Regions from separate parts of the Simplicispira sedimenti genome, predicted to be linked through region 3. Evidence: predicted binding sites of a transcription regulator. Region 3 holds the regulator's gene; each other region holds the start of a gene.

Region 1 (7,832 bases), on a different contig from region 3:
CACGTCCACCACCTCGCCAATGAAGTACAGCCCCGGCTGGGCCTTGCATTCCATGGTCTGCTGCGAGAGGGCGCGCGTGTCGATGCCGCCCAGCGTGACCTCGGCCTTCTTGTAGCCCTCGGTGCCGGTGGGCGTGAGCTCCCAGCGCGCCATCTGCTCGGCTAACCGGGCCAACGCCTTGTCGGAGGCTTCGTTGATGGGGCGCTGCCAGTCGGCGTCCCGTCCGGACCAGGCGTCGGCCAGGCGGCTGGGCACGAGCTGGGCCAGCTCGTTGGCAATCCGCTTGCGAGAGCGGGCCTTGGCCTGCGCCAGGGCCTCCTGTAGATTGACCGTGGGCGCCAGGTTGATGTCCAGGGGCGAGCCCTCCTGCCAGTAGCTGGAGATCTGCAGCACGGCCGGGCCCGACAGGCCCCGGTGCGTGAACAGCAGATCCTCGTCGAAGGCCATGCGGGCCTTCTTGCTGCCGGTACTGATCTGCACCGGCAGGGCCAGCCCGGCGAGCTGCGCCCACGGCGCCCAGGCTTCGCCGTCGAAGGTCAGCGGCACCAGGCCGGGGCGGCGCTCCACCAGCGGTACGCCGAATTGCTGCGCCACCCGGTAGCCGAAATCCGTGGCGCCGATCTTGGGGATGGACAGCCCGCCCGTCGCCACCACGAGGCTGCGCGCCCGCACGGGCCCCCGATCGGTATCGATTTGATAGCTGCCAGCGCCCATTCCATCGGCCTCAGAGGCCAAAAAAGCTACTTTTTTGACACTGCAGGGCTGCCAGCGCTCCACACCGCCAGCCTCGCATTCGGCCAGCAGCATGGCGATGAGGTCCTCGGCTGAACGGTCGCAGAACAACTGGCCCTTGTGCTTCTCGTGGAAAGGGATGGCGTGTTTCTGCACCAGCGCGATGAAGTCGGCGGGTGTGTAGCGCGAGAGCGCCGAGCGGCAGAACTGCGGGTTCTGCCCCACAAAGTGCTTGTGCGGCGCCGCCGGGTCCAGGTCGCGGTTGGTGAAGTTGCAGCGCCCCCCGCCCGAGATGCGGATCTTCTCGGCCACCGCCTCGGCATGGTCGATGAGCAGCACCTTGAGGCCGCGCTGGCCGGCCTGGCCTGCGCAAAACAAACCAGCGGCGCCAGCGCCGATGATGACAACGTCAAAAAGTGATGTGCGCATGGACGCTGCGGATTGTAGGGCGCCATTCCTATGCGGCGCGGTAGCATGATGTCTTCATCGTCCGAGGGTTGCCCCATGAATTCGCTTCGCTACGCCGCCTGCATCCTGGCACTGGGCCTGGTGCCCCCGGCCTGGGCCATCAACAAATGCACGGATGCCCAGGGCAAGGTGTCGTTTCAGGACTTCTAAAGAGGGGGCATTTGGCGAAACCTGGCGGCGCAAGCAGTATCTGCAGTCCCAGGGCATTCCGCAGGCGCGCGCAGCCTTGGAGCGCAACCAGCGCGAATGCGCGGCGGCACCGGCAGAAGCTGTTGCCCACGCGGGGCCTCTGCGGCGTGGCAACCTCCCCCAAGGCTCCCAGTTCGTGCAAGAGCAGGAGGCCGCTGGCGCCAAGGACAAGGCGGCCTGCGAGGCACGCTCCGAGGAGCTGCGCCAGCAGCTCAAGGCGCTGGAGAAGGAACTGGAAGGACTCTGAACCGGCACGCACAGAACCTCGCGTGCGGCCTCAGGCGCCCGCTGCAGGGGTGCTGCAGGGGGGGCGTCGAGTGCTTTTGGGGCGCTCAGGCGGCGGGGTGCCGCGTCAGGTTCCGCGCGCTCTGGCCGTGCAGCGCCGCCAGCCCGCGCAGCACCTCACCCACAACGATGACGCTCGGGCTGCCCAGCCCTTCGTGCGCAATGGTGTCGGCCAGTTGGTCCAGCGTGGCCGTGGCATGGCGTTGCTGGGGCAGGCTGGCGTGCTGGATCACGGCCACGGGCGTGTCTGCGCTGAGCCCTTGCAGCAGCCCTTCCTGGAGTGGGCGCGCGCCGCTCATGCCCATGTAGATGACGAGCGTGAGCCGCGCTTGCTGCGCGGTGTGGGCCAGCAGCGCCCAGTCGGGGCAGGGACCGCCGGGGCGCACGTGGCCGGTGATGAACAGCACCCCTTGCGCGTGGTCGCGGTGCGTGAGCGGCACGCCCAGTGCCGTGGGCCCGGCCAGCCCGGCGGTGATGCCGTTGACCACCTCCACCGCCGCGCCCGCAGCGCGCAGGTGCTCGGCCTCTTCGCCGCCGCGCCCAAAGATGAACGGGTCGCCCCCCTTGAGGCGCACCACATGCTCGCCCTCGTGCACCGCCATGAGCATGAGCGTTTCGATGAAGGCCTGCGGCGTGCTCTTGCAGCCGCCGCGCTTGCCTACGCGCACGACGCGTGCGCTGCGCGGCGCCAGGGCGATGATGGCTTCGCTGACCAGGTCGTCCACCAGCAGCACGGTGGCCGACTCGATGGCGCGCACGGCCTTGAGGGTGAGCAGTTCGGGGTCGCCCGGCCCGGCGCCCACCAGGGTGCAGCGGCCGTGCGTGTCAGTGGGGTGCGGGTGGTGCGGTTGGGCGGTGGACAGCATGCGCGGGCTCCGTGGTCATCTGCGCTGCGAGACGCAAGATGTGTTCCACCTGCTGCGCAATCGGTGCCGGCACCGGCTGAGCGCCGTCCAGCACGCTGCGGATCCATGCGGCGGTGTGGGCCGCGTCAATGGCCGTGGGCAAGGAGGGCAGGGCCGCCAGGGGGCCCCCCTGCGCATCCTGCACCCGCTGGGGCTGTCCGTGCAGGAAGGCATCCATCTGCGGCGTGCGGCGCGGGTCGGCCACGGGTTCGCCCTCGGTGCCGCGCAGCAGCAAGGCACAGGCGCCGGTCAGCGCAAAGGTGGCAGCCATGGATTGGGCGTATTCCGGGTGGGTGTAGCTGCCCACCACGATGCTGCGCAGGCCCTGGTGGGCCAGCGGGTCCAGCAGCTTGACCAGGCTGTGTGCGCTGTTGCGCAGGCCCAGCACGCGGCGCACCTGCAGCAGGCGTTCCAGGCCGGGCAGCAGCAGCGCCGTGGGCGCATAGGCCACGCTGCCGGGGGCGGGGGTTCGCAAGACCTGCTGCGGCGCCATGCCCAGGTGGGCCAACACGTCGGCACTGCTGGCGCGCCGCTCCTCGGTGGCGCTGCCATGCACCAGCACGCACAGTCCCTGGCGCGCCAACAGCAGCGCCAGCAGCGGGGTCAGCAGTGGCAGCTTACGGGCGCCGTTGTAGCTGGGCAGCACCACCAGGGGGCGCTCGGGTGCAGCCAGGCGTGGCAGCCGCTGGTGGATGGCGTCCAGAAAGCCCGCCATTTCTTCGGGCGTTTCGCCCTTGACGCGCATGGCAATGCAGAAGGCGCCCACCTCCAGGTCGCTGGCCGTGCCGTCCAGCACCTGGCCCAGCAGGTCGGCGGCCTGGGTGCGGTCCAGGGAGCGTGCGCCCTCTTTGCCGCGTCCGATGTCTTTGAGGTAGTGGCTGATGGCCATGGTGCGTGGTCTGGAATGAAAACAGCAAGGGTGCCGATTGTGCTGTGAAAGCGCCGCCCCCTGCAGGCACTGGGCCTTGTCAGCGCAGGCTGTGCACCACGCCCAGGAGCAGCACCACCGCCAACCCCAGTAGCAGCGAAAGAGCGCGCCAGAACACCAGCGGGTGGCGCTCGGTCAGCGGCAGGCGGTGTTGGCGCAGGTAGGCTGCACCTGGGTGATGCAGGTCGTGCACGAATTCGGTGAGCGCCTGCTGGCGTTTGTGCGGCTGGGGGTGCACGGCACGTTCGAGCACGGCGTCCATCCATGCGGGAATGGGGCGGTGCTCGTCCAGCGCGCTGCGGTACTGCAGGCGGCGCAGGTCGGCGGGCGTGCGCACAGCGGCGCCCTGGCTGCCGTAGGGCAGGCGGCCGGTCAGCATCTGGTAGGTGAGCACGCCCAGGGCATACAGGTCGGCGCTGGGCGTGGGGGCTTCGCCCAGCAGGCATTCGGGGGCGGTGTAGTGCAGATGGCCCAGCACCGGCGGGCTCTCCCCAGCGGGTTGGGCCTCGGTCAGTCCGGCCACCTGCACGGCGCCAAAGTCGATGATCTTGACCGTGCCCTGGGCGTCGATCAGCACGTTCTCGGGGCGCAGGTCCAGGTGCAGCATCTCGCGCCGGTGAAAGGCCTGCAGCCCGCGCGCCACCTGGCCCACGATGTCTCGCACCTCCACCAGGCTGGGGCGGGGATGGTCGGTCATCCACTGCGCCAGGGTCTGGCCGCTCACATGCTCCATGGCCACGAACAGGTGCTCGCGCGTGCGGGGCTGCGCACCGTCGGCCGGGCGCAGCACATGGGGGCTATCGATGCGCCGCGCAATCCATTCCTCCAGCACAAAGCGGTCGAGAAAGGCCTGGTCTTCCTGCCGGTCGATGGACGGGGTCTTGATGACCACCTGGCGGCCGCTGCCTGGCTCGGTGGCCAGGTACACGTGGCTGCGGTGGCTGGCGTGCAGCTCGCGCACGATCTCGTAGCCCTCGAACTGCTGGCGTGCCGACAGCACCGGCGGCAGGCGCAGCTGGGCGCGCTGGTGCTGCATCTCGCTGGCGTCGGCCGGGGCCACGCGGTCGATGGCGACGATCTGTACCGTGCAGTTGTCCGGGCTGCCGTTCTCCAGGGCCTGCTGCACGATGCTGCGTGCAGCGGCGTCCAGGTCGGGGGCATGCGTGGCAATGGCCTGCACGATGGCACCGGGCAGCATGTGCTCGTGCACGCCGTCGGTGCTCAGCACAAACATGTCGCCCGCGTCCACCGGCAGACTGCGGTAATCGATCTCGGTCTGGGGCTGCACGCCCAGCGCGCGGCCCAGGTAGCTGCGCCCGTCGGTCATGCACACGCGGTGGTCTTCGGTGAGCTGCTCCAGCGTGCGGCCTTGCACGCGGTGGATGCGCGTATCGCCCACATGGAACAGGTGCGCCGTGGCCCCCTTCACGATGAGCGCGCTCAGCGTGCAGACGTAGCCCCGGTCCTGGTCAAAGCGGTAGGGGCTGCGCCGCGTTTGCGCATGCAGCCACGAGTTGGTGGCTGCGATCACGCACTGGGCCGAGCGCTTGACGCTCCAGGCGTCCGAGGTGCAGTAGTAGTCCACCAGCAGCGCATGCACGGCGGCGGCCGCGGCCACGTCGCTGACATCGCTGCTGCCAATGCCGTCGGCCAGCGCCACGGCCACGCCCTTGCTCTGGCGCTGCGGCCCGTCGGGCAGGCATGCGCCGTGAAAGTCCTGGTTGACGCTTTTGCGCCCCGCATCGGAATGCTGGCCGACACGCACCTGCAGCAGGGTTGACGTTGGCATATCAGTTATCCATTCCGCGAACGCATCACCCGCAGCGCATGAAACCGGCGCGCCCCAAACGAGGGCTCCCGCGCAAGGGCCGCCCCGCCGCGCCGGGAGCGTCCCCCCTCCCGAATCGCGCAGCGATTCGAGAGAGGGGGGAAGGCGCCGAAGGCGACTCAGGGGGGTGTTTCACTTCATGCCAGGTTGCGCTTGGGTGCCGTGCGCACGTGGGTGGCGTACAGCGTGAGGCCGGTGAACGCCAGGCCGCCCACCAGGTTGCCCAGCACCACGGGGATTTCGTTCCAGAGGAAGTAATCCATGATGGAGAAGTTGCCGCCCATCATCAGGCCCGAGGGGAACAGGAACATGTTGACCACTGAATGTTCGAAAGTCATGGCAAAGAACACCATGATGGGCATCCACATCGCGATGACCTTGCCGCTCACGGTGGTGGAGATCATGGCGCCGACCACGCCCGTGGACACCATCCAGTTGCACAGCATGCCGCGGATGAAGATGGTGATCCAGCCCATGAGGCCGTACTGCGCATAGCCCAGGGTGCGCGCTTCGCCGATGTGGCCGATCTTCTGCCCGATCTCGTTGGGTGGCACCGAGAAGCCGTAGGTGAAGATGAACGCCATCATGAAGGCCACCGTGAGTGCCCCCAGAAAGTTGCCCAGAAACACCAGCCCCCAATTGCGCAGGATGCCTTGGACGGTGACGCCGGGGCGCTTGTCCAGCCAGGCCAGCGGGGTCAGCACAAACACGCCCGTCAGCAGGTCGAACCCCAGCAGGTAGAGCATGCAAAAGCCCACCGGGAACAGGATGGCGCCGACCAATGCCGAGCCTGTCATCACCGTGGCGGTGACGGCAAACACCGCCGCCAGTGACAGGATGGCGCCGGCCATGTAGGCACGGATCAGCGTATCGCGCGTGGACATGTAGATCTTGGATTCGCCGGCGTCCACCATCTTGGTGACGAATTCGGCGGGGATGAGGTAGGCCATGGTGTGTGCTCCAGGTTGCGATGCGGTTTTGTGGTGCGTGGTGGCAGCGGGGCTGTCCCTCCACGGCTTGCACTCTGTTCAGCAAACTGCGTGCCAAGCCGGTGCGCCGGGCGTGGGGCCTGCATGCAGCCACCGTGCTGTACGCCGCGCGCACCACCATGCAGCACCCTGTGGCCCCGAGCGTGCACGCGGCGCCCTGGGTGCGCCATGCTGGTGCGCCAGCGACGGGTGCACGCAGCGCGCGGTGGGCTTTGAACAGGCGGCTAGAGGCTGGCCTGCACCATGCGCTGCAGTTGCGGCACGCAGGAGCCGCACTGCGTGCCGCAGCCCAACCCGTCCTTGAGCTGCTGCAGGCGCTGGGCCGCATCGCCGGTGCAGCGTTGCAGTGTGTCGGTGATGGTGTTCTCCGCCACACCCACGCAAGAGCACACGGTGGCGCCGCGGCTGGCCACCTGCACGGGGGGCTGGGCACCGGGTTGCAGCAGGGCGCGGCGCAGGGGCTGGGCGTTCTGGCGCTCTTGCAGCAGCGGCGCGATCCAGGCCTGGGCGCGCACGTCGCCTGCCAGCACCATGCCTTGCAGCAACTGTGTACTGCCTTCGCCCTGGAGCAGTGCGCGGCGCCACTGGCCACGGCGTGCATCCTGGTAGTGCAGTGCACCGGGGGCGTGCACGCCCAGGATCTGGGCGATGCGCTCGAGCAGCGCCGTCTCCACCGCCTGGTGCGCGGCGGCGCGCAGTTGCAGGCCTACGCCGGTTTCGGGGCGGCCAAACAGGGTGCAACTGGCAAACGGGAAGGCGGCCATCAGGCCCTCCAGCGTCTGGCGTGCCAGGTGCACCTGGGCCAGCGGCAGCCAGGCCTGGGCCCACACGCCCCAGGGCAGTTCGGCCTTGAGCACCTTGATGGCCGCGTGCTTGAGCTCGGGCTGGAGCGACTGCGGGCAGCGCGCCGCTGTGGTCAGTGCGTTCACGCCCGCCAGGCGCTTGCCGGTGCTGCTGGCGCCGCCCAGCACCTCGTCGCCCCAGTGCATGGCCATGAACACCTGGCCGCTGCGCAGGCCTTCGCCCGGCTGCACCGGCGCCAGCACGGTGCCCCGGCGGCTGGTGAGGTAGGCCAGCTCGCCGGGCGCCAGGCCCAGCCGGTCCATGTCTTCGCGGGCCATTTGCGCCACGGGCTCGCTCGCGTGGGCCCACAGGCTTTCCACGGTGCCGCTGCGGCTCATGCCGTGCCATTGGTCGCGCAGGCGGCCGGTGATCAACGCAAAGGGGTAGCGTGCATCGGTGGGCTCGGCCACGGTGCCGGGCTGGGGCAGCACAAAGCGGGCGCGGCCATCGGGCGTGGCAAAGCGGCCGTCGGTGTACAGGCGCGCGCTGCCCTGGGCCTGGCCCTGGGGGTAGGGCCATTGCTGCGGGGCGGCTTCCAGTTGTGTCCAGCTCAGGCCGGTGATGTCCAGGTCGCGCCCGCGCGTGCTTTCGCGGTGCTCGTTCCAGATGGCCTCGGGGCCGTCGTAGGGGAACAGGCTGGGCAGGTGGGCGCGCGTGGGCAGCAG
Region 2 (7,832 bases), on a different contig from region 3:
GCTGACGGTGATGTTCTGCGACATTCGCGGTTTCACCACCCTGTCCGAGCGCATGGAGCCGGTGCAGTTGCAGGCCTTGCTCAACACCTTGTTCAGCAGACTCACCCATGTCATCCGCCAGCAGCGCGGAACCATCGACAAATACATGGGCGACTGCGTCATGGCCTTCTGGGGCGCACCCGTGACCGCTCCCGACCATGCACACCTGGCGGTGCAGGCGGCACTGGACATGGTGCAGGCTGTGCACGCGGTCAATACCGAACACCAGGCGCAAGGCCTGCCCGTCATCGGCGTTGGGGTAGGACTCAACACCGGCCCCATGTGCGTGGGCGACATGGGCTCCGACGTGCGCCGCAGCTACACCGTCATCGGCGATGCGGTCAACCTCGGTTCCCGCCTGGAAGGGCTGTGCAAGGCCTATGGAGTCGAGATCGTTGCCAGCGAAAGCACGCGCGCGCAGGCGCCGGGTTTTGTCTGGCTCGAGCTGGACCGCGTCCGTGTCAAAGGCAAGGAGCAGGCCGTCGCCATCTACTACCCACTGGGTGTGGCGGGGCGGGTGGCGGGTGAAAACCTCCAGGCCATGGAATCCTGGCACCGCTGGCTGGCCGCATTCCGGGCGCAGAACTGGTCCTTGTGCGATGAACTCTGGCCCAGCATCCAATCCAACCCCGCAGGGGACAAGCTGCTGCACTTTTATGCGCAGCGTCTGCAAGAGCGTAGAGTGCTACCCTACGATCCAGATTGGGATGGGGCAACCCATTTCGACACCAAATAACAAGGCCACACCACCATGCAAGTGCGCGTGCTCGGTTGTTCTGGCGCCATCGCGCGGGACTGCCGCACCACCTCTTTCCTGATTGACGGGCGCATCCTCATCGACGCAGGTACGGGTGTGGGCGACCTCACCCTGGATGAAATGCAGGCGGTGGACGACGTCTTCCTTACCCATTCGCACCTGGACCATATCGCCGCGCTCCCCATGATGCTGGATGCGGTGGCCTCGCGCCGTGCCGAGCCGCTGCGCCTGCATGCGTTGCCCGACACCATTGCCGCGCTGCAGCAGCACATCTTCAATGACGTCATCTGGCCCGACTTCAGCCGCATCCCCAGCCAGACCCGTCCCTTTGTGCGCTACCTGCCCTTGCAGGTGGGGCAAGGCCTTCAAGTGACAGGCATCGACATAGAGGTTCTGCCGGCGCGCCATACCGTGCCGGCCGTGGGTTACGCAGTGCGGGGTGATACAGGGTGGTGGGTGTTCAGCGGTGACACCGGCGGCAGCTGCCCGGAATTCTGGCAACGTGTGAACCGGTTACCGCTGGCCGCACTGGTCATAGAAACCGCCTTCAGCAACCGCGAAGGTTCCCTCGCGCGACTGGCCCAGCACCTGGCTCCCCACGCCTTGGCCGAGGAACTGGCGCAACTGGCGCCTGGTCAACGTTGCCCCATCTACATCACCCACACCAAGCCCTTGGAGACGGATCTCATCATGCAAGAGATCCGTCGTTTCGATGCCAGCATTCCCCATGGTTTTGCGGCGCCGCATGACATTCGGTGGCTGCAGGCGGGGGATGTGTTCCAGGTTTGACATCTTTGAGTGACAGGAATGTCACTGGTGTTACTGGACGCGCGGTGGTTGGTGTCAGCAAGCAGTGGACGCCTTGTTGGGCTGGGTTGGCATGCAACGTGCTTGTTATAGTGCGTCAATCGACTTTTTCAACTCTCCAAGGAGTGATTTATGAAGCGTTTTATGCAAAAGGGTTTTACCCTGATCGAATTGATGATCGTTGTGGCGATCATTGGTATCTTGGCTGCCATTGCGCTGCCTGCTTACCAGGACTACACAGTCCGCACTCGAGTTTCTGAAGGCTTGGGCCTTGCCGAAAGTGCAAAAAGCATGCTGGGCAGTGATGCTACGTCTGTCGATGATCTGGCGAACGTGGTGACCACTTGGAATGCACAAGCAGGCAATACTGGTGCAAATTCTAAGTTTGTTGAAAAAGTGCAAATCAGTGATACGGGTGAAATCACGGTGACCTACCGTGCTGCCGCAGTCGGTGTGGCTGCCGCAAAAAATACCGTGAATATTAACCCGTTTGTACGCGATACTGCTGCTGCGCCAACACAGCTGAAGGCCGCATTGACGGCAGGGGTGAGCGGAGCGATCGACTGGGCTTGCGCTTCGGATACCCAAGTTTCTGCCACGAAAGCAAGCATGAAGGCAACAGCGGGTACACTGGAAGCGAAGTACGCTCCTGCTATTTGCCGATAATTTTTCCTACCTCACGAAAAGGAGTGCCCGGCACTCCTTTTTTTTAACCGCCGATGTCGCGCCACTGGTCCATTCTTTCCAATTGGATGGTGAATGCCGTTATGCTGGCCTTCGCCGCTCCTTTGATTTTTGGCGTATGGTACCCGTATCCCACGCTTCACGTCCTTGAAATGGGACGCACGCTATGCACGATTTTAGGCATCCAATTTTTCCTTGCCGTAGCACTACCCATCCTTCTAATAAAAACAAATAAAACAAAAAAAGCATTGGCCATTGATTGGACGTTGATCATTGCCATCCAAATTGCAGCGTTTTTATTAGGATTTTTTGTCTTAATCAACGGACGGCCCGTTGCCATAGTATTTGAGCGCGACAGGTTTGTCGTCTTGCAAGCCAACGAAGTGGTATGGCGCTCATCCAAAGGAAACGATCATTGCGCAATACAGGGCTCACTGCGCGGTCCCTTGCTGGTCGCCGTTGACTTTCAAAATCCAAAACTCTCTTCCACTGAATTGATTTTTCAATCCTTGCAAGGCATCGAGCCGAGCCAGCGCGAAGAATTATGGACAGATTATGCCTCTGCCTCCAAACAGGCGCTGGACGCCGCCAAACCGGCAACCGACCTGCGCCCAGAAGATTTTGAGAAATTTTTCATGAAAAAAATCAACAGCCCACTGACGGCGGACATGTTAGCAGATCAAATAAAATTCATTCCATTCACCAGCACAAAAAACAAGGAATGGATCGTTTTCCTGGACAATTCAGGCCATGCCCGCGAATATGCACCAATAGATGGCTTTAAACAATATAAATAATAGCACATCAAAACGAGACCAATAGCAGCCCCATCATCACCCGCCAAACAAGGAGCCAAATTGATTATTTTACAAAAGAACACAATACGTTTGTCACTGCTATTCGTATTTGTCTTGTCTGGGTTTGCCGGATTGATTTATCAATCGATTTGGACGCACTATCTCGGATTATTTTTGGGGCATGCCGCCTATGCGCAGGCTCTGGTGCTCGCGATATTCATGGGCGGAATGGCTCTGGGCGCTGTGAGCGTGGCGCGCATGGGCTTGCAATGGCGTAACTTGATCAAAGTCTACGCCGCCATCGAGCTGGTGATCGGTGTATTTGGTCTGGTTTTTCATTGGATTTTTAATACTATTGCCGCATTTAGTTATGACGTGATTATTCCATTGCTGGGATCTTCGTTGAGCATCGATTTATTGCGATGGTCTGTTGCGGCTGCGCTCATCTTGCCACAAACCGTTTTGCTCGGAATGACCTTCCCCTTGATGAGCGCGGGATTAATCAGAAAATTCCCAGAAGGCGCAGGCGGATTATTAGGCGGCCTTTATTTTACAAATAGCATCGGCGCCGCTGCGGGCGCACTGATTGCGGTATTTGCTTTGGTTCCCTGGGTTGGACTGCCAGGAGCGATGATTTTTGCATCTGCTTTTAACTTTCTGGTTGCCATATTGGCATGGCTTCTTGCGGGCAAGGATCAAACAAAAGCCCCTGTCAGCAACGCCTCCTTGATAAGCAAAGCAGATCAGAACGGCAGGAAAAGTAGACTGATCCGATCCGTTCTGTGGGGAACCGCTATATCGGGCGCTGCCTCTTTTGCCTACGAAATCGTATGGATACGAATGCTGAGCATGGCAGTCGGCAGTACCATGCATGCATTTGAATTAATGCTTGCATCCTTTATCGGCGGTATCGCATTCGGAGGATTGTGGGTCCGCAAAAGAGCTGATACCGTCGATCAACCATTGAAACTTGTTGGGTGGATGCAAGTTTTCATGGGTTCTGCTGCTTTGATTTCGCTGATAGTTTACGGCAACTCATTTGAATGGGTCGGCTGGTTGATCCAGTCGCTGGCAAGAACAGATGAAGGTTACGCGCTGTTCAACATAGGAACAGCAGTGATTGCTATAGCTATCATGCTGCCCGCCGCGTTCTTTGCTGGGACGACGCTGCCCCTTTTCACCGTGGCGTTGCTGCGCGATGGCGCCGGCGAGGGCGCCATTGGCAAGGTTTATGCGGCAAACACGATTGGGTCAATAGCAGGTGTGTTCATCGCGATTCATCTGCTAATTCCCATCGTTGGATTGAAACTCACTTTGTGCATTGCTGCACTTGTGGACATTGCTGTCGGCCTCTTGTTTTTGCGAGCTTTTGTGAGTGATAGGCGCTCTCTCAGGGGTTTCGGACTCGCCGCCGCTCTTTCCGTATTCTTCCTTGTCATCGGCTTGCGTGTGCCATTTGATGCCATGCGATTAGCTTCTGGCGTATTTCGATCAGGCAACTCTCAGCTCACCAATGAGGATAATATCGTTTTCTATCGCGATGGAAAAACCGCAAGTGTTGCTGTCATCGCAAACCGTGATGCAAAAACGCTTCGGATAGCAACCAATGGCAAGGTGGATGCTGCAGTACTGATGTCAGATCACGGCATTCCACCGCATGACGAGCCCACAATGGTTATGGCGGCTGCATTGCCACTTGCTATCGTCGACCAACCGAAAAATGTAGGCGTGATCGGCTTTGGTTCTGGATTGACATCACATACCTTACTTGGCGATACACGCATCCAAAAAGTGGACACCATTGAAATAGAAAAAGTAATGGTAGATGGTGCTAAGCTCTTCGGCAAAAGAGTTGAACGCGCATACTCCGATCCGCGCTCCACGATTGTCATTGATGATGCGAAAGCATTTTTTTCGGGGCAGAAAACGAAGTACGATATCATCATTTCCGAACCGTCCAATCCATGGATCAGCGGAGTAGGAGCGCTTTTTTCGGAGGAATTTTACAAATTCATTCCACGCCACCTGAGTGACAATGGCGTATTTGTTCAATGGGTGCAATTGTATGAAATCAACGAATCTCTGGTTGGCTCTATATTGCGGGGCTTAACCAGCTCATTTTCAGACTATCAAGCTTGGCTATCCAACGGGTCAGATCTATTGATAATTGCAACACCCAAAGGGAAAGTGCCTCCTGTTGATTTTTCAAAAATCCAGGACGGCGGATACTTACTCACGGAACTTCAAGCCCTGAATATCGCATCCTCTGACCAAATCTCCTTCAGAAGGGTGGCAGATGCAAGAATGTTGCGCGGCTTTTCACGTTTGTATGATCAGTTGCGTACCAATTCAGATTTCTACCCAGTGCTCGGCCTAAATGCTCCCCGCACACGTTTCAAACACCAAAACGCCGACCATTTACTCGAACTTCCACATCAGCCTACACTCATGCTGGAAATGCTGGGGGTAAGAGCCGCGATGCACTCAAAGCTTGAGCCATCAAATTTAAATCACTTTCCTGCAGAACTAGTAACGAAACGCGCGCGCGCCATTGGCGCCATTCTTCGTGGAGAGGAAGAAAACCATCAAGTAGCAGGTTTGCAACCAGGCCGATCTACCGCACCAGGTCTGTTACTCAAGAGTGCGGTACCTTATTGTGGAAAGCCTTGGACTAAGCAACAGATTTATGTTTTGGCAAGTCGCATGAGAGAAGTCGTTGATCTCACGATGGCATTTCTGACCCCGGAGCACATGAAAGGCGTTTGGATCGCCCCCCAATGGATTGATTGCGCTTCCATGCCAGATGAGATAAAAAGAACTCTCAAATTGCTCGAAGCCATGGCATCGAGAGACACTAGAAAAATGGAAGCCACCGCTAGAGAATGGCTTGACAATCGCCCTCACAACGCTGTGTTAGACGAAGAATTTGCGCCTGTGGCTTATTCCGCCATGTCACTGGCGTTAGCTCAGCAAGAAAAATGGGGAGATGTGGCCGCCATGGAAGATCAATATGGCACCAAAGTAAAATCTACCGGTGGCTATCAGCGCCAAAGATGGTTATTAAATGCAATGGCATTCGAGTAATCAAATGAAGCGCTAAATGGAGTCATTTGATAGGCAATAAAACGCAATTTTGCGGAATAAGGCGTCAAAGAAACTCCGGCATTGATAGGGCGCCGCACCCAGCGGTTGCGGTTACCCTCACAACGGAACGGGTTCAGGCTCCAGCATCCGGGACCGATGAGTGCGTATTCGCGCAGCGTGGGCAGTTTGCGGTACGCGACGATCCCGCCACGCCCAATCAAAGGCGTTGGTGGCGAGTAAGAGTGCTTCCAGCACCAGGACAAACGCGCTTTTGCTGCGGCTTTGTCCGCGGCCGCTCGCGAGACAGGTGGCTACCATAACGCCGAGGGGAGAAAACGCCTTGCCTTGCATTTTGTGCCGGAGATGGGCGCGCTGCACGGACCGCAGCGCAGGTGGTTGCGCAGAGCCATGGCTACGTTGGGTGCCGCGATCATACGAGTCTCGGACGCGGCAGCCATGGAAAAAGCCTCGCTGCCATGGTATTTGTGCGTGATGCGCAACCCGGCCTCCCAGGCGAGGGAGGTCCGGGTTTGCAAATGAGCTTGTGGCGTGGAGTGGATAGTGACGCGCCGCTCCGCACATGATGGGCCCCGCTACGATACGCGCGGGGGGGTGGGTAGTGGATGGGTTGTGCGTGCAGCGGTGTGGCTTGCGCGCCCCCGCCGGCCCATGGTGTCATGGCATCAGCGCACGCCATGAAAGGGGCGGCAAGGCACATGCATTTTTTGACTTGGCTGGGACCCGCGCTGGCGCTGGCAGTGCCGTTTTTGTTCTCCAGCACCCGTGCGCCTCTGACCAATTTCTGGCCGCTGATGTGCGCCTGGCTGTGCGCCGGGGTGCTGGCGTTGCTGCTGGTGTGGCAGGTGCGCCAGCCCGATGCGCCGGGCCGGCACGCGCTGGCGCGGCAATGCGCGGCGGGTGTGCTGCTGGCGGCTTTGCTGGGCAGTGCCGTAGGCCTGCTGCAGTACTTTGGCCAGACCGATGGCTGGTGGGGCTGGCTGCATCCCGCGCAACCGGGCGTGGCCATGGGACAGCTAAGGCAGCGCAACCAGCAGGCCTCATTGCTGAGCTTGGGTTTGTGGGCGTTGTGGTGGGTGGTGGCGCAGTCCATTCAAGGCCAGGTTAATCAAGGTACGGCGGTGCGGCAAGGCACGAGATCCATGGCCACAGTGGGGCTGGGCTTGCTCGTGGCCTGGGCGCTGGCCTTGCTGGCGGTGGGCAGTGCCGCCACTGCCTCGCGCACGGGGCTGGCGCAGTGGTTGATGTTGTGCGTGCTGTTGTTCTGGTGGCGCGTAAGCTGGGGGCTGGTGCCTTTGGGCTTGGCGCTGGCGGGGCTACTACTGTACGGGTGGGCGGCGTGGCTGTTACCGGAGCTGTTGTGGCAATGGACGGGCTTTCAGGCCGATGGGCTGTTCAGCCGCTTTGGGCAAGCGCCGGGCTGTACCAGTCGCGGTGTGCTGTGGGCCAACGTGTGGCACCTGATCCTGCAAAAACCCTGGCTGGGTTGGGGCTGGGGTGAGCTGGACTATGCGCACTACATCACCTTGTTTCCGGGCACGCGCTTTTGCGTGTTGCTGGACAACGCCCACAACCTGCCCCTGCATCTGGCGGTGGAGTTGGGCTTGCCCCTGGCTTTGCTGGTCAGCGGGCTGGTGCTGTGGTGG
Region 3 (7,832 bases):
CCGGTTTCCAGCGCCGGATTCCGTGGGTTCTGCGTCCCGGCCCCACGGGCCGGGGCTACAATGCTTGCAAGATTCGTGCCCTGCACAATATTTGCATGCCCCTGCGCGGCATGTCTGACAGGAAAGCCGCATGGACATTCGTTTTTTGACCCGCCCCGGCCGTACGACCACGGTACGGGCCCGGCGTGCATGGGCCGCAGCCCTGCTGATGGCTGCCGCCCTGGGCGGCTCCGTGCCTGCCCTGGCCGAAAAGGCCGATCGCAACAAGCCCATGAACATCGAGGCCGATGCGCTGCGCCACGACGACCTCAAGCAAACCAGCGTGTTCACCGGCCGGGTGGTCATGACCAAGGGTAGCATCGTGCTGCGTGGTGCGCGCCTGGAAGTGCGCCAGGACGCCCAGGGCTTCCAGTTCGGTACCGTCAGCGCCGAGCCCGGGCAGCGCGCCTTTTTCCGCCAGCGGCGTGACGTGGCGCCGGGCGCTCCCGAGGAGTACATCGAGGGCGAGGGCGAAGTCATCGAATACGACGGCCGCAACGACGCAGTGCGTTTCGTGCGCCGCGCCGAACTGCGTCGCCTGCGCGGCACGGCGGTCAGCGATGAGATCACGGGCGCCGTCATCGTCTATAACAACCTGACCGACGTGTTCACCGTCGATGGCCAGAAGGCCGCGCCCAACGCGGCAGGCGACGGCCCGGCACCGGGCGGGCGTGTGCGTGCCGTGCTCTCGCCCAAGGAGCCACCTGCCGGGGCCGCGTCGGCCCCGGTGCAGGAACCTGCCAGCGCCAGCCCGGCCCTGCGGCCCAGCAGCACGCTGGGCGGCACGCGGTGAACGGGGGCGGCATGGAGCACAACGAACCCGCAGCGGCGAACAGCCGGCTGGAAGTGCTGCACCTGGCCAAGGCCTATGGCAGCCGCAAGGTGGTCAAGGATGTCTCGCTCACCGTGCAAAAGGGCGAGGTCGTCGGTCTGCTCGGCCCCAACGGTGCGGGCAAGACCACCTCGTTCTACATGATCGTCGGCCTGGTGCGCAGCGACGCCGGCGACATCCGCATCGACGGCCAGTCGGTTGCACACATGCCCATCCACCGGCGCTCGCGCCTGGGGCTGTCGTACCTGCCGCAGGAGGCGTCGATCTTTCGCAAGCTCAGCGTGCAAGAGAACGTGCGCGCCGTTCTGGAGCTCCAGCGCGACGCCCAGGGCCAACCACTCAGCAATGCGGTGATCGAGGAACGCCTCACGGCGCTGCTGCAGGAGCTGCGCGTGGACCACCTGCGCGAATCGCCCGCCATGGCCCTGTCGGGCGGAGAGCGGCGCCGCGTGGAGATCGCACGCGCCCTGGCCACGCAGCCGCGTTTCATTCTGTTGGACGAGCCCTTTGCCGGCATCGACCCGATCGCGGTGATCGAGATCCAGCGCATCATCGGCTTTCTCAAGGAGCGCGGCATCGGTGTGCTCATCACCGACCACAACGTGCGCGAGACGCTGGGCATTTGTGACCACGCCTTCATCATCAGCGACGGGCATGTGCTGGCCCAGGGCACACCGTCCGAGATCGTGGACAACGCCGAGGTGCGCCGCGTGTACCTTGGCGAACACTTCAGGATGTGATGAAGCCAGGGCTCTCGCTCCGCGTATCGCAGCACCTGGCGCTGACGCCGCAATTGCAGCAGTCCATCCGGCTGCTGCAACTGTCCACCCAGGAGCTGTCGCAAGAGATCGAGCAGATGCTCGACGAGAACCCATTCCTGGAACGTTCCAGCGACGAGGCCGAGCGCGAGGCCTTTGGCCTGAGTCAGGCCGACATGCCTGCGCAACGGGACGATGCCACCGCCGATGCTGCTATTATTTCAGGAGCTGCTGGCGCAGATACAGCAAGCGCAGAGGGCCAAAATGATGCCGAAACTTCCGTCCTGGGTGAAGAACCCGGCTGGGAGGGCGACGGCACCACCGAGATCGCTCCCGACGACAGCGAATGGGGCGGTGACGCCCCAGCGCGCCAGCAAGGCGCTGCTGCCGATGAGGACACCGACGCCACGGAATGGGTGCACACCCAGGAATCCCTCACCGAGCATCTGCACCGCCAGGCCCTGGCGCTGCGCCTGTCCGACGTGGACAGGGCGGCGCTGCGCTTTCTCATCGAATCGCTGACCGAAGACGGCTACCTTGAAGACCCGATCGAGACCCTGGCCCAGGGGCTGGCGGGCACGGACGACCCGGAGCAACTGGATGAACTGGTGCACCACTTCACGGTGGCGCTGCGTCTGTTGCAAAGCCTGGAGCCCACCGGCGTGGGCGCGCGCAACCTGGCCGAATGCCTGGGCCTGCAACTGCGCGCGCTGTTGCAGGAGGGCGCGGCCGACGCCGAGACCGTGCAGGCGGCCCTGTGCATCTGCGGCCAGTCGCTGGACCTGCTGGCGCGGCGCGACGTGCGCCGCCTGGTGCAGCTGTGCGGCTGCAGCGAGGAACGCACCCGTGCCGCGATGGCGCTGATCACCCGGCTGGAGCCGCGCCCAGGCCGGCGCTTTGCCGATGTGGAGCGCAACGCCGTGGTGCCCGACGTGCTTGTCACGCGCAGCGGTCGCAGTGGGCAGAACTTTGTGGTGCAGCTCAACCCCGAGGTCATGCCCAAGCTGCGCGTGCACGACGTGTACGCGGGCGCCTTGCGCGGCCACCGCGGGGGCGAAGGCCACCAGGCGCTGCAACAGCGCTTGCAGGAGGCGCGCTGGTTCATCAAGAACATCCAGCAGCGCTTTGACACCATCCTGCGCGTTTCGCGCGCCATCGTCGAGCGGCAGAAGAACTTCTTCGTGCATGGCGAGCTGGCCATGCGCCCGCTGGTACTGCGCGACATTGCCGATGAGCTGGGCCTGCACGAATCGACCATCTCGCGCGTGACCACGGCCAAGTACATGGCCACGCCGCAGGGCACGTTCGAACTGAAATATTTCTTCGGCTCGGGCCTGGGCACCGACACGGGCGGCAACGCCTCCAGCACGGCGGTGCGCGCACTCATCAAGCAGTTCATCGCCGCCGAAAGCCCCGCCAAGCCCCTGTCCGACAGCCAACTGGCCGACATGCTCAAGGAGCAGGGCATCGAGTGCGCGCGCCGCACCGTCGCCAAATACCGCGAGGCGCTGCGCATTCCGGTCGCCACGCTGCGCAAGGCGTTGTAATCTTCGGCTCTGTGCCCCGCCGGCCGGCGCGGGCGCTGAAACAACGCCGGGGTGTTTCCCGCCCCCCGATGGCCTCGGCCAGGAGATGGACATGCGACGCGACTGCCTTGGTGCCATGGTTTTGCCGATGTGGGGGCTCTGCATGGTCGCGGGGTCCGCCCACGCCCATGGGGGCCCGGGGCCTGCCCAGGCCGCCACGTGGTTCAGCGGCCTGGTCCATCCGGTGCTGGGCGCCGACCATTTGCTGGCGATGCTGGCCGTGGGGCTGTGGTCCGCCGCGGCTCCCGCGCGGCGCCGCTGGCAGGCGCCCGCCCTCTTCGTCTCCACCATGCTGCTGGGCGCGCTGGCGGCGGGCTGGGGGGCCAGGGGGCCCGCTGGCGGGCTGGAGGCCGCCATCGCCGCGAGCGTCGCCGCGCTGGGCGTGCTGCTGCTGGGCCGCGCGGTGCTTCCCCGCGCCTGGTGCATGGGCCTGGTCGCTGCCGCCGCGCTGCTGCATGGCATGGCCCATGGGCTGGAGTGGGACCCTGCCACCCCCTGGCTGGCTTACGGCGCGGGCTTCACCCTGACGACGGCGCTGCTGCACCTCGGCGGCCTGGGGCTGGGCCTGGCGCTGCAGCGCATGCATGCAGCATGGCTGCGCGTGGCCGGAATGGGAATCGGCGGCGCCGGCCTGGCCATGCTGCTGGCGCGCGCTTGAGCCATGTACGTCCCTGCACATGCCCCGGGTACGGCGCACAGGCGGCCGGGCCTGGGCGGTGCGCAATGCGGGGAGCAGGTCCGTGCATGAGCTGAGCCTGGCCGGTGGCATCCTGCAGGTGGTGGAAGACGCGGCGGCGCGCGAGGCCTTTGCGCGCGTGCTGCAATTGCGCCTGGAAGTGGGCCGGCTCGCTGGGGTGGAAGTGCCGGCGTTGCGCTTTGCGCTGGACGCCATCGCCCCGGGAACCCTGCTCGAAGGGGCGCAAGTCCTCATCGACGAGCCGCCCGGCCGTGCCTGGTGCCCGGGCTGCGGTGCCGCGGTGGAGATCGTGCAGCGCGGCGATGCCTGCCCCGCCTGCGGCGGCTACGGGCTCGCCCCCCAGGGTGGGGACGCATTGCGCGTGCTGGAGATGCAGGTGGCATAGAAAGGAAGCCGAACATGTGTGTCGTGTGTGGATGCAACAACCCAGAGGTACCCGCGGCCGCCGGTGCGCAGGTGGATGCCCGCACGGGCGATCTGCACTTTGGCGCCGGCGCGGCGCGGGTGTCGGTGCCGGGGCTGAGCGAATCGCGCACGCTGCGCATCGAACAGGACGTGCTGGGCGCCAACAACCAAGTGGCGCAGCACAACCGCGCGCATTTCCATGCCCACGGCGTGCGTGCGCTCAACCTGGTCTCCAGCCCCGGCTCGGGCAAGACCACACTGCTGTGCGCCACCATCCGTACCTTGCAGCAGCAACACCCCGAGCTGCCGCTGGCCGTGATCGAGGGCGACCAGCAGACCTCGCACGACGCCGACCGCATCCGCGCCAGCGGCGCGCCGGCCATCCAGGTCAACACCGGCAAGGGTTGCCACCTGGACGCCCCCATGGTGGCCCAGGCCTTCGCCCGCCTGGCGCTGCACGACCATGCGCATGAACACGGGCACCACGACCACGGGCACGGGCGCCACCACCATCCGCAGTCGCTGCTGTTCATCGAAAACGTGGGCAACCTGGTGTGCCCCGCGCTGTGGGATTTGGGCGAAGACGCCAAGGTGGTCATCCTCTCGGTCACCGAGGGCGAGGACAAGCCGCTCAAGTACCCCGACATGTTCGCCGCGGCACAGCTCATGGTGCTGACCAAGACCGACCTGCTGCCGCACCTGAGCTTCGACGTGCAGCGCTGCATGGACTATGCGCGCCGCGTCAACCCCGGCATCCGCATCCTCCAGCTCTCGGCCACCACGGGCGAGGGCATGGACGCCTGGCTGGATTGGCTGCTGCACCCCGATGCCATCGAACCCACCAGCGTGCAGACACGCATCGCGCAGCTCGAAGCCGAGCTGGCGCGGCTCAGATCCGGGCAGGGTTGAGGGGGCGCCATGGCACGCATCCTGGCCTGCGGAGCCTTCCTGAAAAACAGCGCTTGCCTGTTCGATACCCAGGCGCCCCAGACGCCGCTGTGGTCCGCCGTGCATGGCGACCTGTCCGACCCGGCCGCGTGCGCGGCGCTGGAGCAGTCGGTGGAGGATCTGCTGGCGCGCCCCGGCGCGCCGCTGGACGCCGTGGCGCACGACCTGCACCCGGACTTCTTCAGCACCCGCCTGGCGCTGCGTGTGGCCGGGGAGCGCGGCCTGCCCGCCGTGGCGGTGCAGCACCACCATGCCCATGCGGCGGCGGTGCTGGCCGAGCACGGCGTGCAGGAGCCCGTGATCGCCCTCACGCTCGACGGTGTGGGCCTGGGGCTGGATGGCACGGCCTGGGGCGGTGAACTGCTGTGGGTGCATGGCGCGCGCTGTGAGCGGGTAGGGCATCTGGCGCCACTTGCGCTGCCCGGAGGCGATATCGCGGCGCGCGAACCCTGGCGCATGGCGGCAGCCCTGCTGCACGCCAGCGGCCAGGCCGAGCAGATCGTGCCGCGCTTCGCACCCGTCGTGGGCGAAACGGCGGCACGCACCGTGCAGGCCATGCTGGCACGCGGGTTGAACTGCCCGCAAACCACGGCGGCCGGGCGCTGGTTTGACGCCGTGGCGGGCCTGCTGGGCCTGTCGGTACGCCAGGACATGGAGGCCCAGGCCGCCATCGCGCTGGAGCAGGCGGCCACGCGCCATCTGCAGGCCCACGGCGGCGCGCTGGCGCAGCGCACCGAACCGGCGCTGGCGCCGGTGTATGCCACGGGCTGCATCGATCTGCGCCCGCTGTGCCTGCCTTGGGCGCAGTGGTCTTCACCCAGCCGGGCGCAGGTCGAGACTGCCGCCGCGCAGTTCCACCTCGCGCTGGCCGATGCCCTGGTGGCGCGGGCCACGCGGGTGGCCAGCGAGCGGGGGGTGCGCTGCGTGGTGCTGGGCGGTGGCTGCTTCTTCAACCGCATTTTGGCCGAGCGTTGCGTGGCGGGTTTGCAGGCGCAGGGCCTGCGGGTGCATACGGCGCAGGCCTTGTCCTGCGGCGATGCCGGGCTCGCGCTGGGCCAGGCCTGGGTGGCCGCGCAGCAACTGGCGCAGGCGTCCTGTCACAACTGTTCAGAGGAGACGACCGCATGTGCCTAGCCATACCCGCCCGCGTGGTGGAACTGTTGCCCGGTCAGCAGGCCGTGGTGGACCTGTCCGGTGTGCGCAAGCAGGTGTCCATCGCCCTGGTGGACGATGCGCAACTGGGCGACTACGTGATCGTGCATGTGGGCTATGCCATCGGCAAGATCGACCCCGAGGAAGCCGAGCGCACGCTGGCGTTGTTCGCCGAACTCGCCAGTGCGCAGGGGGGCGCATGAAGTACATCGACGAGTACCGCGACGGCGAACAGGCGCGCCACATCGCGGCGAATATTGCCGCCGAGGTGCGGCCTGGGCACAGCTACCGCTTCATGGAGTTTTGCGGCGGCCACACGCACGCCATCGCGCGCTATGGCATTGCGGGCCTGCTGCCCGAGAGCGTGCGCATGATCCACGGACCTGGCTGCCCGGTGTGCGTGCTGCCCATCGGCCGCATCGACCTGGCGATCCGCCTGGCGCTGGAGCGCGGTGTGATGCTGTGCACCTACGGCGACACCATGCGCGTGCCCGCGTCGGAAGGGCTTTCACTCATCAAGGCCAAGGCGCGGGGGGCCCATGTGCGTATGGTCTATTCGGCGGCCGACGCCCTGGCCCTGGCCGACAAGCACCCCGAGCGCGAAGTCGTATTCCTGGCCATTGGCTTTGAAACCACCACGCCGCCCACCGCCCTGGTGCTGCGCGAGGCGCGGGAGCGGGCGGTGTCCAACTTCAGTGTGCTGTGCTGCCATGTGCTCACGCCAGCCGCCATCACGCACATCCTCGAATCGGCGGAGGTGCGCCAGCTGGGCACCGTTCCCATCGACGGCTTCATTGGCCCGGCGCATGTGAGCATCGTGATCGGTTCGCAGCCCTACGAGCACTTTGCCGAGGAGTACCGCAAGCCCGTGGTGATCTCGGGCTTCGAGCCGCTCGATGTGATGCAGGGCATCCTCATGCTGGTGCGCCAAGTCAACGCGGGCCGCGCCGTGGTCGAGAACGAGTTTTCCCGCGCCGTCACGCCCGAGGGCAACCTGGCCGCGCAGAACCTGGTGTCGCAGGTGTTCGAGCTGCGCGAGAGCTTCGAGTGGCGCGGCCTGGGCGAGGTGCCCTACAGCGCGCTCCAGATCCGCCCAGCCTTTGCCGCGTGGGACGCCGAGCGCAAGTTCGCCTTGCAGTACAGCAGCGTGCCCGACCACAAGCAGTGCGAGTGCGGCGCCATCCTGCGTGGCGTCAAGCGCCCCACTGACTGCAAGTTGTTCGGCACCGTGTGCACGCCCGAGAGCCCCATGGGTTCGTGCATGGTGTCCAACGAAGGGGCCTGCGCCGCGCACTACGCCTACGGGCGGTTCAAAGACATTCCGGTGGTGTCCGCATGAGCATCCGCAAAGACTACGTCCGTCCCATCGACTTCAAGCAGGGCCGCGTGGACATGACGCACGGCGCCGGGGGGCG
Region 4 (7,832 bases), on a different contig from region 3:
AGTTTCTCAGTCTGTTCTTGGCCAGCGGAGGGCACATCTATTCAACAAACTACGACCTCCTGCTCTACTGGGTTCTTATGCGCCAAGGGGTAGTCAACCCAATAGACGGCTTTGGACGAGAACTATTGAATCCAGTCGAAGCAAGTAGAGGTGAGGAGCAGGAATGGTCTGACCTTCTTTGGGGGCCAAATCAAGCTGATCAGAACATTCACTACCTGCATGGAGCGCTACATCTCTTTGATTCGGGTCATGAGGTAATCAAAGAGCAATACGACCAAGGCACCTACCTTCTTGAAAACATTGGCGAACGGCTCGAGTCCGGAAACTATCCGATCTTCGTGACTGCAGGGAACGGTGACGAAAAGTTGGAGCACATTCGCCACAACCGCTATCTTTCGACGTGCTACGACAGGCTATGTGCCGCCGACGGATCACTCGTGACATTCGGCTTCAATTTCGGCCCCTACGATGAGCACATCATCGAGGCGATCAACAAGGCGGCCAAATTCGGTTCAAAACAGCCACCAAAACTTTGGAGCATATATGTTGGCGTGTATTCCGAGGCGGATGCAGCGCACATGGAATCAATTAAAGGCAAGTTCCATCCGAAATTGCACCTCTTCGACGCGAAGACCGCAAACATTTGGGAACCGTGAACAGCCGTCCAACCCGTCATTGCAGCGGACTGCCTTCGGCAGCCGCTGAAATCGAACGTTATGCCTCTAATCGCGCCATTGGCCGATATTCCACAAGCTCATATTTCGGGAGATAAATTAATGGCCGGGGAAGAGATTGTCGTTACTTCAGCTATTGCCGTTGGTGGCTACATCGGAACAAAACTATTTGGTACAGCCCTTGCAACCATGGGCGACGACATTAACAAACTCTACGTAAAGGGGCGAGACAAGATTGTCGAGATAGCTTCAAAGAAGGTGGATAACCCGGACGACGGAAAAAAGGTAAACATCCGTGCAGCCCGCGATGTACTTTGGAATGGCGCAATCACTGAAGACGAAGTCTGCGCTGAATACTTTGGTGGCATGCTCGCTGCTGCGCGCAGCGAAGACGGAAAAGATGATGGAGTCGTTCACTACGTCGATACCATCAAAGCGATGTCAGCGCGACAACTTGAACTGCACTATGTCATATACAAGGCTTGGCAAGGGCTACTTAATCAAAGTGGCAAGTCGATAAACGTTGCGAAAAGCGCAGATGTCCAAGCTTGGCATATCTTCATGAATGGACTGGAATTGAGCCAAAGGCGGCTTCCGTATGACCGTGATTTAACCGTTCTACATCGGCTCGGTCTCCTCTCTCAGTTCGAGTACAACAGCCATACGATTGGCGACAAAACCATGCCATTCCTTAACGTTACACCTACAACCTTTGGCGTCATGTTGTTCGCTGTAGCGCACAACAAAATCGAGACATGGCGGGAATTTGGGAACGAGAGTTACGAATCAACAGCAGGGATTCAACCACTCGGATATTTTGCGGAAAACTTGGAGAAGCTATGCAATGCTTCAGGTATGCCATTCAAGGCCGAGGCATAACCCAGCAGTCAAGCCGATCCGCCTGCGACGGCCGGCTTACTTTATGCGTTATACCTTGAGGCCGCACCGAGCACACACATGACAAGCACGTATCCTTCATTCCTAGAAAGAGCAGAATTTGTCGCAGAGATTATTCGCGCTTACAGATTCGGTCGGAAAGTTGATCAAAATTCTCTATTTCAGCGCGCCTACGAACTCTGGCCTTGCTCTCATCGTATATCAACAGTTTTAAAACCCGACAATGTGAAGTGCATTGATGAGGAGATTCGAAAGCGGCTTTTGAAAGATGACGAATTTCTCCACTGCACATACACTTCGCACATTTACTGGAACTCCGATGAGGCAATTGTCGGTAAAATCGCTGTTGCTGCTGGGCTAGCCGAGGTTGCTGCAAACTCAATTGACAGTAGTACCGATCTACTGGCCGCAGCCAAGATGCTAAGGAACCTGTTCCAAGGCATTGCGCTCCCATTTCTAGATGGCGACTACAGCAATGAATATGAAGATCAACCGGGCCACTGGGTTCACTTCGTGACGAGCCTGGAGCCAGCCGACGCGATGATCCACCTGTTCCATCAGCGCATCTACTCAATAGAAGATGACGAAGTTTGGAGCCAAGAGAAAAAGGATTCTGAGTTTCGAAGGCTATCTGGGGTTTTGGAAAAGTATGAAGGAAATGTCGGTCGTGATCCGCCTATGGCATAACCGTTCACTCAAGCCGACGCCGCTACGCGGCGCGGCTTAATTCAGACGTTAGCAAAAAGAGGAGTCCGCGTGTTCCGAATTCGATATGTTATTTTTGGTGCGTTGCTTGGACTCTTGTCTTTGAATGCACTCGCTGAAAAGGCTGTAGTTGTTCTGTATCAATCTGGCTGTCGTAGCTATTTCATAGCAGATGGCCCTCGTGGCTTTTATCTCCTTGAATGGTACGGCGGATACGATCCATCTAAGGGTGATGTCATCGTAGGTGACATCGGATCATATGGATTCAAGGATGTTTATTATCCACGGCAAGATCGAGAAGGTCGAATTTATGTGGATGATTACATGCTTTCAAAAGACCGCGTACTTGAGAAATACCGAGAAAAATGCAATTAAAACTGCATCATGAAGTAGCCAACGTTGGGGCTAACCCGGCGCTTAAGCCGACCCGCTAAAGGCGGGCGGCTTACCTTATTCGTTGAAAGTCTGCTTTCATCTGCCGCCACAGGCCGCTCCTGGCCGAGACCAGTCACGCAGCGCCAGAGGATGACTGGCTGCAATCCCTGCAAACCAGTCCTTGGTCCTTGCGGCCACGTTGGTACCCCACAGAGGGTGCCAGCGCCTACCCACCTCGCGCACCACACCTCCGCGCCGCCTTGGTGCACCGCACAACACCGGTGCACTCCATCCTGCATCGCTTTAAGCCGAATCGGCCTCTGGCGCTCTTCTAAATTGCGCCTGCAGCTCTCAATTTGATAGCAAACTGCAGCTTTCAAAACCTGGCACGCGCTTTGCATTGATGCTGGCAGACCCCCCACAGGGTCACCACGGCGGCGCCACCCAACGGCGGGTGGCTGCCGCCTGTTACCGGACAAAGGCGTCCCCACCCTGCGCATGCGGCCCCTGGCTGGCGTGCGCAGCGTGAGGACGCCTTTTTTTGTTTTTCACGATGCAAGGGGAGCCCCATGACCGATGTTCTGAAAACCAGCCTCAACCGCCGCACCGTGTTGCAGGCCGCCACCGTGGGCGCCGTGGGCGTGAGCCCCGCGCTGCGCGCGCTTGTGCACGCCCAGGGCTCGGACGCGCCCGAGAAGAAGGAGGTGAAGATCGGCTTCATTCCGCTGACCGACTGCGCCAGCGTGGTGATGGCCTCGGTGCTGGGCTTCGACAAGAAGTACGGCGTGACCATCATCCCCACCAAGGAGGCATCGTGGGCCGGTGTGCGCGACAAGCTGGTGAATGGCGAGCTGGACTTTGCCCATGTGCTATATGGCCTGGTGTACGGCGTGCACCTGGGCACGGCGGGCCCCAAGAAGGACATGGCGGTGCTCATGTCCCTCAACCACAACGGCCAGGCGATCACGCTCTCCAAGGCCCTGGCCGACAAGGGTGCCGTGGACGGCCCCTCGCTCGCGGCGCTGATGGCCAAGGAGAAGCGCGAATACACCTTCGCGGGCACCTTCCCCACGGGCACGCACGCGATGTGGATGCACTACTGGCTGGCGGCGGCGGGCATCAACCCGTTGTCGGGCGCCAAGCTGATCACCGTGCCGCCACCGCAGATGGTGGCCAACATGCGCGTGGGCAACATGGATGGCTTCTGCGTGGGCGAGCCCTGGAACCACCGCGCCATCATGGATGGCATCGGCATCACGGCCAACACCACGCAGGACATCTGGCAAGACCATCCCGAGAAGGTGCTGGGCACCTCGGCCGAGTTTGTGAAAAAGTACCCCAACACCACGCGCGCCGTGATGATGGCGGTGCTGGAGGCGAGCCGCTGGATCGACGCGAGCCTGTCGAACAAGACCAAGATGGCCGAGACGGTGGCTGGCAAGGCCTACGTGAACACCAGCGTGGATGCGATCAACCAGCGCATCCTGGGCCGTTACCAGAACGGCCTGGGCAAGACCTGGGACGACCCGAACCACATGAAGTTCTTCAACGATGGTGCGGTGAACTTCCCCTACCTGTCGGACGGCATGTGGTTCCTCACCCAGCACAAGCGCTGGGGCCTGCTCAAGAGCCACCCGGATTACTTGGCCGTGGCCAAGCAGGTGAACCAGGTGGACCTGTACAAGTCGGTCGCCAGCGCCATGAAGATCAGCGTGCCCAAGGACGTGCTGCGCACCAGCAAGCTGATCGACGGCGTGGTGTGGGACGGCAAGGACCCCGCCAAGTACGCCGACGGTTTCAAGATCAAGGCCTGAAACCACGGCTTTCGCCATCTACCACTTTCGACCCACCGGAGATCACCATGGTCAGCGCCGTTTTTCATGCACCGCTGGAACCCACGCCAGCCAAAGCATCCGATGCTACTAAAAGCATAGCTACTAGCGCCCTATCTACGGGCGCTAAAGCCCAAAAAACCTTAAATCCACCCGCAGCACCCGCCCTGGCCCAGCGCGACGCTGGTGCGCTTTCGCGCGCCTTTTGGCAGAAGGTGCTGCCGCCCGTGCTGGGCCTGGGGCTGCTGGTGGGGCTGTGGGCGCTGGTGTCGGCCAGCACGGGCCGCAGCATTCCCACGCCCTACGAGACCTGGTTGCAGGCAGTGGAGGTGTTCAGCAACCCGTTCTACCGCAACGGCCCCAACGACCAGGGCGTGGGCTGGAACGTGCTGGCCTCGCTGGAGCGCGTGGCCGTGGGCTTTGGGCTGGCGGCGCTGGTGGGCATTCCGGCGGGGTTTGCCATCGGGCGCTTTGCGTTTCTGTCGCGCATGTTCAACCCGCTCATCAGCCTGCTGCGGCCGGTATCGCCGCTGGCGTGGCTGCCCATCGGGTTGCTGGTGTTCAAGGGCGCGAACCCTGCCGCCATCTGGACCATCTTCATCTGCTCCATCTGGCCCATGATCATCAACACCGCCGTGGGCGTGCAGCGCGTGCCGCAGGACTACCTGAACGTGGCCCGCGTGCTCAACCTGAGCGAGTGGAAGGTGCTCACCAAGATCCTGTTCCCCTCGGTGCTGCCCTACATGCTGACCGGCGTGCGCCTGGCCGTGGGCACGGCGTGGCTGGTGATCGTTGCGGCCGAGATGCTGACGGGCGGCGTGGGCATTGGCTTCTGGGTGTGGGACGAGTGGAACAACCTCAACGTCAAGAACATCATCATCGCCATCTTCGTGATCGGCATCGTCGGGCTGCTGCTCGAAGCGGCCCTGGTCAAGCTGGCAACCGCCTTCACATTCGAGGAAGTGAAATCATGAACGCATCGCTGTCCACCAAGTTCATCGAAGTCCAGGGCGTGGAGCAGACCTTCCGCACCGCCAAGGGCCTGTTCCCGGCGCTGCGCGAGATCAACCTGACCATCGCCAAGGGCGAGTTCGTGGCCCTCATCGGGCACTCGGGCTGCGGCAAGTCCACGCTGCTGAACCTGATCGCCGGGCTCACCACGCCCACCAACGGCGCGCTGCTGTGCGCCAACAAGGAGATCAAGGGCCCCGGGCCGGAGCGCGCCGTGGTGTTCCAGAACCACTCGCTGCTACCCTGGCTCACCTGCTTCGACAACATCTACCTGGCCGTGGAGCGCGTGTTCGGCGCCCGCGAGGGCAAGGCGCAGCTCAAGGCGCGCACCGACGCCGCCCTGGCCCTGGTGGGCCTGACGCACGCGGGCCAGAAGCGCCCCGGCGAAATCTCGGGCGGCATGAAGCAGCGCGTGGGCATTGCCCGGGCGCTGTCGATGGAGCCGCAGGTGCTGCTGATGGACGAGCCCTTCGGCGCGCTCGACGCGCTGACGCGCGCCAAGCTGCAGGACGAGCTGCTGGAGATCGTGGTGCGCACGCAGAGCACGGTGGTGATGGTGACGCACGACGTGGACGAGGCCGTGCTGCTGTCCGACAAGATCGTGATGATGACCAACGGCCCGGCCGCGACCATCGGCGAAGTGCTGCACGTGGATTTGCCCCGCCCGCGCTCGCGCGTGGAACTGGCCGAGGACGCACGCTATGTGAACTACCGCAAGGCGGTGATCGACTTCCTGTACACGCGCCAGGGGCACGTCGAAAAGGCGGCGTGACCGGGACTCGCACAAAGGCCCTGGCTGCGTGCAGCCAGGGCCTTTTGCATCTTCGGCGCGAAACAATGCTCACGGCCAATGAGCCTGGCGCGGCCCACGCCAGCAGCCGCCGCGCAAGGGCCGCCAGTGCTCCGAGTCCAGGCGCTGGTGGCGTCCCCCTTCCCGAATTGCGCAGCAATTCGAGAGAAGGGGGAAGCGGCGCAGCCGCTCAGGGGGTTGTGCCCTGCCCTACCTCCCCCTACCGGTGATGTAGTGCTCCAGCTGCTCGATGATGAATTTCTGCTCGGAGATGATGTCCTTGACCAGGTCACCGATGGAGATCATGCCCAGCAGCCTGCCGTCCTCTTCCACCACGGGCAGGTGGCGCAGGCGCTTGCCGGTCATGATCTGCATGCACTGCTCGCTGGTCTGGTTGGGGCGCACGCAGAGCACAGAGGCGGTCATCACGTCGCGCACCGGCGTGTCCATGGAGGTACGCCCGCGCAGGGCCAGCTTTCGGGCGTAGTCGCGCTCGGTGAAGATGCCTGCGATCGTGCCGCCATCGAGCACGAGCAGCGCCCCTACCTCCTTCTCGGCCATGGTGCGCAAGGCCTGGAACACGCTGTCTTGGGGTGCCACGCTGTACACCGCAGCGTGTGATTTGGATTTGAGAATTTCTGCAACGGTGGTCATACTCGGTAGCCCCTTCAAGGGTGATGGTTCAGGCATTCATTTCAGCCCAAGCCGCAGCGGATTGCAAGCCGTGGCAGCCCGAGGTGCAGCGCACATGGCGGGCCTGTAGCGCCTGCATGACAACGGCAGGGATCTTCGAGAGACAACACGCTGCCGACCCGACGATTATTCTTAAAACCGGAATAGTCAATTAACGACTGGGCAGTTTTTTTGTGGTCTTTGCAGGCGTACAGTTCACCCCATCGATGAGCCCAACGCTACCGCGCAACTCAGCGACAGAGCTCCAGCAATCACCCGATGGCCTTTGCCGGAGCACCTTTGGAGTCACTTTTGATCAAGGAAACCATCATGCAAACCGCACGCATCCTCACCATCGCAGCCCTGTCCGCTTTCGCTACCCTGGGCGCCCAGGCCGCTGAACTCAACGGCGACCTGTACGGCACCGACTTCGAATCCAAGGTGCAATCGGTGCGCAGCGTCGCCGAAGTGCGCGCCGAAGGCCGCAAGGCTCTGCCCAGCTTCAACGACGGCCCTCCCGCCGACCGCTACGCCAAGACCCCCAGCGTTCTGGAGCGCCCTGCAGTGCGCGCCAACGGTGCCATCGCCATGCGTGCCCACGGCATTGCCACGGGCGAGCGCAGCTAAGCGCTTGCAGCCCCCGGCGTTCAGGCCGCAGACTGAACGCCCCCCAAAGCCCGCTGGCCCTGCCTGCGGGCTTTTGCTTTGCCCCCCACCCAGTGGCAGCATGGAATAAAATGATATGCATTCTTATTCGCAGCGTCTGCCATGTCACTTTCTCGCCGCCCTTTCCTGCAACGCGCCGCACTGCTGTTGGGCGCCGCTGCCCTGCCGCCCAGCGCCTGGGCCCGCATGGCGGCCGCATCCAGCCCCGAA

The links. Region 3 encodes sigma-54, which starts transcription at its own class of promoters, with help from an activator protein. Its sites were predicted from a motif close to TGGCANGNAANCTGCTTT; they were not measured.
Region 1: a site for sigma-54 is predicted at 6,364-6,381, ahead of MJ602_RS05660 (formate/nitrite transporter family protein). Genes of this name have one in related genera too.
Region 2: a site for sigma-54 is predicted at 1,673-1,690, ahead of MJ602_RS00530 (pilin). Genes of this name have one in related genera too.
Region 4: a site for sigma-54 is predicted at 3,036-3,053, ahead of MJ602_RS05615 (CmpA/NrtA family ABC transporter substrate-binding protein). Genes of this name have one in related genera too.

What each region holds. Positions count from the first base shown of each region.
Region 1 is NZ_JAKVIJ010000004.1:14,215-22,046, reverse strand. It holds gene MJ602_RS05685 (BaiN/RdsA family NAD(P)/FAD-dependent oxidoreductase) at 1-1,161, opposite strand, end outside; gene MJ602_RS05680 (DUF4124 domain-containing protein) at 1,237-1,350, shown strand; gene cobA (uroporphyrinogen-III C-methyltransferase) at 1,722-2,540, opposite strand; gene ybiB (DNA-binding protein YbiB) at 2,500-3,468, opposite strand; gene MJ602_RS05665 (bifunctional protein-serine/threonine kinase/phosphatase) at 3,548-5,296, opposite strand; gene MJ602_RS05660 (formate/nitrite transporter family protein) at 5,473-6,285, opposite strand; gene MJ602_RS05655 (nitrate reductase) at 6,549-7,832, opposite strand, start outside.
Region 2 is NZ_JAKVIJ010000001.1:113,229-121,060, reverse strand. It holds gene MJ602_RS00545 (CHASE2 domain-containing protein) at 1-775, shown strand, start outside; gene MJ602_RS00540 (MBL fold metallo-hydrolase) at 791-1,585, shown strand; gene MJ602_RS00530 (pilin) at 1,736-2,269, shown strand; gene MJ602_RS00525 (hypothetical protein) at 2,323-3,084, shown strand; gene MJ602_RS00520 (fused MFS/spermidine synthase) at 3,145-6,168, shown strand; gene MJ602_RS00515 (Wzy polymerase domain-containing protein) at 6,885-7,832, shown strand, end outside.
Region 3 is NZ_JAKVIJ010000006.1:209,601-217,432, reverse strand. It holds gene lptA (lipopolysaccharide transport periplasmic protein LptA) at 209-832, shown strand; gene lptB (LPS export ABC transporter ATP-binding protein) at 844-1,611, shown strand; gene MJ602_RS08950 (RNA polymerase factor sigma-54) at 1,611-3,176, shown strand; gene MJ602_RS08945 (HupE/UreJ family protein) at 3,268-3,873, shown strand; gene MJ602_RS08940 (hydrogenase maturation nickel metallochaperone HypA/HybF) at 3,956-4,297, shown strand; gene hypB (hydrogenase nickel incorporation protein HypB) at 4,312-5,226, shown strand; gene MJ602_RS08930 (Kae1-like domain-containing protein) at 5,236-6,399, shown strand; gene MJ602_RS08925 (HypC/HybG/HupF family hydrogenase formation chaperone) at 6,390-6,620, shown strand; gene hypD (hydrogenase formation protein HypD) at 6,617-7,756, shown strand; gene hypE (hydrogenase expression/formation protein HypE) at 7,753-7,832, shown strand, end outside.
Region 4 is NZ_JAKVIJ010000004.1:488-8,319, forward strand. It holds gene MJ602_RS05595 (DUF4917 family protein) at 1-656, shown strand, start outside; gene MJ602_RS05600 (hypothetical protein) at 717-1,553, shown strand; gene MJ602_RS05605 (hypothetical protein) at 1,632-2,258, shown strand; gene MJ602_RS05610 (hypothetical protein) at 2,328-2,651, shown strand; gene MJ602_RS05615 (CmpA/NrtA family ABC transporter substrate-binding protein) at 3,221-4,465, shown strand; gene ntrB (nitrate ABC transporter permease) at 4,513-5,457, shown strand; gene MJ602_RS05625 (ABC transporter ATP-binding protein) at 5,454-6,266, shown strand; gene MJ602_RS05630 (CBS domain-containing protein) at 6,495-6,938, opposite strand; gene MJ602_RS05635 (DUF4148 domain-containing protein) at 7,287-7,583, shown strand; gene MJ602_RS05640 (DUF1513 domain-containing protein) at 7,725-7,832, shown strand, end outside.